2 regions of the Mesorhizobium sp. B3-2-1 genome follow, and region 2 is predicted to be linked to the other one. Evidence: predicted binding sites of a transcription regulator. Region 2 holds the regulator's gene; the other holds the start of a gene.
The links. Region 2 encodes LexA, which represses DNA repair genes until DNA is damaged. Its sites were predicted from a motif close to TGTTCNNNNTGTGTTCNG; they were not measured.
Positions count from the first base shown of each region.

Region 1 (3,411 bases), on a different contig from region 2:
CACCCAGCCGGAACGGCGCAAACGAGGTGCGATGCAGCCGCGCCACCGGCCCATGCGCCTCGATTGCCGTGCGGTGCCGGACCGTGGCGTAGCCCATATGGACTTCGAAGCCATAACGATCGTGATGATTGCCGCAGCCGCACATCATGCGGTCGCGCATGACCTTGGCCACGATCGAGGCTGCAGCGATCGATTGCGAGCGCTGGTCGCCCTTGATCAGCGCGCGGCCCTCGCAGGGCAGTCCTGGCGGCACGTCGCGCCCGTCCGCGAGCGCGAGTTTCGGTTGAACCGACAGTCCGACCAGGGCGCGGCGCATCGCTTCCAGGCTGGCCTTGAGGATGTTGCTGCCGTCTATGCCCTCGGCGCTGATCGAGGCCATGGAAACTGCCTGGGCAGTGTCAAGAATGCGCAGGAACAGCGCTTCACGCTGCAAATGGCTAAGCCGCTTGGAATCGTCGAGCCCTTCGGGAATGTTGGCGGGGTCGAGTACCACTGCCGCGGCGACGACCGGCCCGGCCAACGGACCACGGCCGGCCTCGTCCATCCCCGCAACCGGCCACAGACCATCGACCATCGCCTTCGTCTCGAAGGAGAAATCGGGCTTCTCGACGATTTCGAAGAGAAGCGGAGAATCAGAACGCGCGCGAGCCATGTTGCGGCGAGGTTCGCATCGGCTCCGATTCTCCGCAAGTCCCTCCGGGTCGGGTGGGGCGCCGGACCGGGAGGGCACCGTCTGCAGGCCGGGGCAGGCCGGACGGGATTTTTTCGCCACGGCGGCAATAAACAGCCGCGGCGATTGTCGGTTCAGAGCAGCATCAACTGCTCCTGGTCCTTGCCGGCGGCGACGAACTGGTCGGTCCGCAGCGTGCGTCGTTCGGCATTGAGGCCGAGCCGCTTGGCGGTGATCTCGAAGCGCCGGCCGATCTGCCAGGCATAGGGTCCGGCGCCCTTCATGCGCTTGCCCCATTCCGAATCGTAGTCCTTGCCGTCGCGCATCGAACGGATCAGCGACATGACGTGACGATAGCGGTCGGGATAGTGGCGCAGCAGCCAGTCCTTGAAGATCGGGCTGACCTCCAGCGGCAGGCGTAGCACCACATAGCCAGCCTCGCGCGCACCGGCATGGTGTGCCGAGTCGAGGATGCGTTCCATCTCTTGGTCGGTCAGGCCGGGAATGATTGGCGCCACCATCACCGAAGCGGGGATACCGGCATCCGAAAGCTGCCTGATAGCCTCCAGCCGCTTGGTCGGCGTCGAGGCGCGGGGTTCCATCGTCCTGGCCAGCATGCGGTCGAGCGTCGTCACCGACAGCGCCACCTTGGCGAGCCCGCGCTCGGCCATGCGCGACAGAATGTCGATGTCGCGCACCACCAGGGCCGACTTGGTGACGATGCCGACCGGATGACCGCGCGCCTCCAGCACTTCGAGGATTTCGCGCATGATCCGGTACTGCTTCTCGATCGGCTGGTAGGGATCGGTGTTGGTACCGATGGCGATGGTGCGCGGCTGGTAGCCGTCCTTCGACAACTCCTTGTCGAGCAGGCGTGCCGCGTCCGGCTTGGCAAACAGCTTGGATTCGAAATCCAGGCCCGGAGACAGGCCCATGAACGAGTGCGTCGGCCGCGCGAAGCAATAGACGCAACCGTGCTCGCAGCCGCGATAGGGATTGATCGACCGGTCGAAGGAGATGTCGGGCGATTCGTTGCGGGTGATGATGGTGCGCGGCTTCTCCACCTGCACCTCGGTCTTGAACGGAGGCAGTTCCTCCAGCGAACTCCAGCCGTCGTCGAAGACATGCCGGCTGACGGGTTCGAACCGGCCGGATGGATTGATGCCTGCCGACCGGCCACGATTGCGGTCCGGACGGACCCGCATGCCACTCTGCTCAATCATGGCGTTGGCCATCTCGGCCCGTCCTGCTCCGAAGGCCGCAATGTCGGCGCGCATGATCGGTTCCATCTTCGCCCGCTCCCAGGGACTGTCCATGTTGTGTCGAATCGCTCTGCTCATGAAATTATTCCTATTTTGTCGATGAGAACAAAGCAAGAACTTTCTATGGTGCGCTGCAAAAACTGGCGTCGGTCAACGCTTTCCGCTATTCGGCTCACGATGCTTAGTGTTCTCATTGAAACGCATAATGACGAGGAGGGGCTCGTCCGCACGCTGGCGACGCTGATTGGCGGCGCGGTCGAGGGCGTGGTGCGCGAGGTCGTCGTCTGCGACACCGGCTCCACCGACCACACGCATCGCGTCGCCGAGCATGCCGGCTGCCACTATGTGGGGAGCGGCGGCATCGCCGCCGGCATCCGCCAGGCCAAGGGTGACTGGCTGCTGTTTCTCGAACCGGGTGCGAGGCTGGTAGAGGGCTGGATCGACGCGGTCGTCGCCCATACGGCCAGGCAGACCATGGCCGCCCGGTTCTCGCGAGCGCGGGGCAGCCGTCCGCCGTTCCTGGCCCGGGTCTTTTCGGGCAACCGTGCTTTGGCCGACGGGCTGGTGATCAGCAAGCGCCAGGCCGCTTCCTTGTCGAAAAGTGCCGGCAGCGCCGAGGCGCTGGCGCGCGGCCTGGCGACAAGGAAACTCGACGCCGAGATATGGGCGGCGCCGCCGAAGCACGGGCACCGCGCCTCGAAATGATTTTTTGCAACTGCTCTGTCCATTGTGCGTTGCACAAAGACTGACGCGGAGGTAGCCTTACGACGAGGTGGGTGAGTTGGGTTCGGGTCATGCCGCGCGGTAGCCGGTGCGGCATCGGTGGCGCCGTCACAGCCGAGGATCCAATGAAGCTTTCGATTCCTGACAAATCCGGCACTGCCAGTATCGAGGCCATCGCGCGCAATGGCAGCCTGCTGCGGCGCATCGCCGTGCGCGTTCCGACCTATTTCGCGGACCTGCGCGAAAACCCTGCCTGGCTGCCGATGTTCGTGCTGGCGCGCACCATGCCCGGGCGCCGCATGCACTGGCTGGGCGCAAAACGCGCTCGTCCGGTCGACAATGCGGGAAACACGATGTTTGCGGGTGTCGAGCGGAGCACGGTGGTCGATGCGCTACGCTCCCAAGGCCTGTTTTCAGGGCTCGTCCTGCCGGCTGTGATCCATGAAGAGATCGCGCGTTTCGCGGGGCGCACGCCTTGTTTCGGCAATTTCGACCGCCGCCTCGAATTCATGCCGGGCGAGCACGCCGAAGCCGAGAGACGATTGGGCCGCTCGTTGCTCAGCGGGCACTATTTCGAACGCATCCTCGACTGCCCGGCGGCACTCGCCGTACAGCGCGATCCGCTGCTTCTCGACATCGCCGCACATTATCTCGGCGCTCAGGCCAGACTGATCACAACGCGCGTCTGGTGGAGCTTTCCAACTGGCCAGGCCTCGGAAGCCGACAAGAACCTTGCCTCGCTCGGCAAGTATCATT
Region 1 covers NZ_VFTI01000016.1:89,197-92,607, reverse strand. The annotation lists gene FJW08_RS17950 (ribonuclease HII) at 1-652, opposite strand, end outside; gene FJW08_RS17945 (PA0069 family radical SAM protein) at 805-1,959, opposite strand; gene FJW08_RS17940 (glycosyltransferase) at 2,110-2,637, shown strand; gene FJW08_RS17935 (hypothetical protein) at 2,781-3,411, shown strand, end outside.
Region 1: a site for LexA is predicted at 2,034-2,051, ahead of FJW08_RS17945 (PA0069 family radical SAM protein). Genes of this name have one in related genera too.

Region 2 (3,411 bases):
CGACCAAGGCAACGTCGTTGGCCTCGCCCGGATTGTAAGGCACGCCAAAGCGCTTGGCGTTCGGCAGCAGCTTCTTGGTGAAGGCCATTACCGCGGCGACGTCCTGCAGGTCGCTGGCGCCGGTCATGCCTTCGTCTCCGGAGTCCCATGACGGTACCAGCTTGGCCGCCACCGGATCCGTGACCGCGGCAAAGACGATCGGAATGCCGGAGCCCGCGAGCGCCTTCTTGGCGATCTGCGAGACCGGCGTGGTGATGGTGTAGATCAGCTTGGGCTGCTCCGCTTGCAGCTTGGCGATCATCTGCGGCACCAGCGATGCATCGAAATTCGTATGGCTCTCCGTATAGACGACGTCCTTGCCCTCGACGAAGCCATTATCCGTCAGCGCCTTCTTGAAGCCGGCTATAGCGGCGTTGAGCTGGGGGTGCTCGCCGAAATTGGCAATGCCGATGCGTATCTGATCGGCAGCGGCAGTACCCGCGCTCACCATCAATGCGCCGGCCAGGAACAAACCCGACAACCAAGCGGATTTCGACTTCAACATCATTTCCTCCCAGATTTGATCAGCGCCGCTTGGAGCGCGGCTACTGCGGCGATCATGGTCAGTCCGCCGGCCCGTGTCAAATATTATATATAATTCTTGCCATGCTCCGACATCATATATAATTTTTCTCTGCCAGACGACGGATGGACCGCGATGCAGGATCAAACCAGCTCCACAAAGACGGAGGCAGCCTATCAGCTGTTGCGGCGCGATATCCTGACCACGCGCCTCATGCCCGGCGCCCCGCTCAAGCTGAGTGCGCTGCGCGGTACCTACGGCGTCGGCTGGACGCCGTTGCGAGAAGCCTTGTCGCGGCTCGAGGCCGAACGCCTAGTCACCGCCATCAGCAATCGCGGCTTTACCGTGGCTCCGGTGTCGCGGGCCGAACTGGAGGATCTGGCGCGCGCCAGGATGGTGGTCGAGATCCCCCTGTTCCTCGAAGCGATGGAGAAAGGCGGCAAGGAGTGGGAGGATGCTGTCGTCACCGCCCACTACCGGCTCTCCCGCTGCAAGACCGCGGTCGACGATCCCTCGGATGCGGCCGTCGACAAATGGGACGAGAACCACGAGGCTTTCCATGCGGCGCTACTGAGCGCCGCCACATGCGACTGGCTGCTGCGTTTCCGCTCGACAATCTCGGATCAGCTGCGCCGGCACCATCGCTTTCTTGGTCTGGCGCCGACATTGCGGGCCGCGGCTGGCCTCAAGGATGGCTATGAAGCGGCGATGAAGGCACTGCGCGAAGCGATTGCGATCGAACACCATACCGCGATCATGGAAGCGGCACTCGATCGTGACGTCGAGCGGGCCAAGGCGCTGATGACGGCGCATATCGGCTACACCCTGCGTGTCTACGTCCACAGCGAAGACAGCGGCGCAACCGAATACGCTGCCCGCGCCGGCAGCTCGAAAGCGAGTTCGGGATGACTTCAGCGCTCCTGCGACGCCTGTTCGCACGCACTTGATCGGGGCCGGCCGGACGCCTGGATCCATCGCTGCCCGAAGCTACGATCGTTGGCGTTTTGATTTCGTTTCGTTCCGCGAATGATGGATCCACAATTTTTACGATCCACCCCCGGAAAAGCCCTCCAAAAGACTGATGCCAAGCCTCGGCGGAGGATGGGCCACAGCCCATTAACCAAAACGATTTCAATGTGCTTGCCGACGGCGGAAAAGGTCGATTGCCGTCCGCTGTCGCGGGCAAAAAACTTCAGATGCCTTAACAAATTCATTAAACTTTAAACGGTTGCGGAACACAACTGGAACAGATAGTGTTTGTTCTGGGTTTGTTTTTCGATTCTGGTTCAGACCTTTCGTTCAATGCCTTGGGGGCCGCCATGCTGACACGCAAGCAACATGAACTGCTGATGTTCATCCACGAACGGCTCAAGGAAAGCGGGATACCGCCCTCCTTCGACGAGATGAAGGAAGCGCTCGATCTTGCCTCCAAGTCGGGGATCCATCGCCTGATCACGGCGCTGGAGGAACGCGGCTTCATTCGCCGGCTGCCCAACCGGGCGCGCGCGCTGGAAGTGCTGCGGCTGCCGGACTCGATCGCGCCGGGCCTCAATGCGGCGAAGAAGTTCTCGCCAAGCGTCATCCAGGGCAGCCTTGGCCAAGGCGGTCTCGGCCGCCAGATCAGGCCGGCGGCGGCGCCTTCTCGCCTGCCGGCGGCCGGTAACGACGACGATGCGGTTTCAGCCGTGTCCATTCCGGTCATGGGCCGTATCGCCGCCGGTGTGCCGATCGATGCCATCCAGCATCAGACGCATTCGATTTCGGTGCCGCCGGACATGATCATGGGCGGCGAGCACTATGCGCTGGAGGTCAAGGGCGACTCGATGATCGAGGCCGGTATCTTCGACGGCGACACGGTCATCATCCGCAATGCCGATACGGCAAGTCCGGGCGAAATCATCGTGGCGCTGGTCGATGAGGAGGAAGCAACGCTGAAGCGGTTTCGCCGCAAGGGCGCTTCGATCGCGCTCGAAGCCGCCAATCCAGCCTACGAAACACGCATCTTCGGGCCAGACAGGGTCAAGGTGCAGGGCAAGCTGGTCGGGCTGATAAGACGCTACTGAACCGGTTTGCCATCGGGTTTGTCAGGCTTTTTATAGGGCGGCAGCCCCCTCGCCTCGCGTGAGAATTTTCGCTGCTCGTGCCAGGGCCGGTATGGTCCGTCGACGGCGAATTCGATCGCAGCCGGGCTCGTGGCCGACTGGGGATCGAAGAAGACGGCGGCACTCCCCTTGCGGGCGAGTTGCCGTTTCGTGACGACGAGAACCAGCGGATTGTGGCAGGCGTCATAGGCGGTAGCGTCATTGACGACGATCAGGTCGGCGAAGGCGCAGGCCTTCCAGGTGTTCTTGCGATCCTCGACATAGGCGATGATTGCGCCGGATGGGTGCCTGGCAAGACACAGGCCTTCGCGGCAATAGAACGGCGATCCCTGCGGCAGGTCGGTGGGACTAGCGATGTCGAATTGCCCGTCCGTCTTGTCGAACATTTCCGGTTTGACGATTGATTCTGAGACCAGGGCGCGTTTCCAGTTTTCGGCTGCGAATTCGTTCGGACGTTCCCGGTTGACGGCCAGTTCGCCATTGCCGATCGGCAATGCGACCAGCCGCGCATCTTCCGAGATCAGCACATCGGGCGTGCGCGTGTGCGACACGGTCAACAGGCCGGCAAGCGCGAATGGCAGCGCGGCAAGCCGCAGCCAGGTCGTCGCCATCGTCGCGATGACCAGCGCGACGGTGACCAGCAGCACGGATTGCTGCGAGATCAGCCCGACCCCATCGATCGGAGAGCGCTCCGATATCCACGCCGATACGGCGATCATCGCCGTCAGGCCCTTGCCCATGAGGTAG
Region 2 covers NZ_VFTI01000002.1:31,596-35,006, forward strand. The annotation lists gene FJW08_RS01965 (ABC transporter substrate-binding protein) at 1-544, opposite strand, end outside; gene FJW08_RS01970 (GntR family transcriptional regulator) at 698-1,471, shown strand; gene lexA (transcriptional repressor LexA) at 1,882-2,625, shown strand; gene FJW08_RS01980 (ComEC/Rec2 family competence protein) at 2,619-3,411, opposite strand, start outside.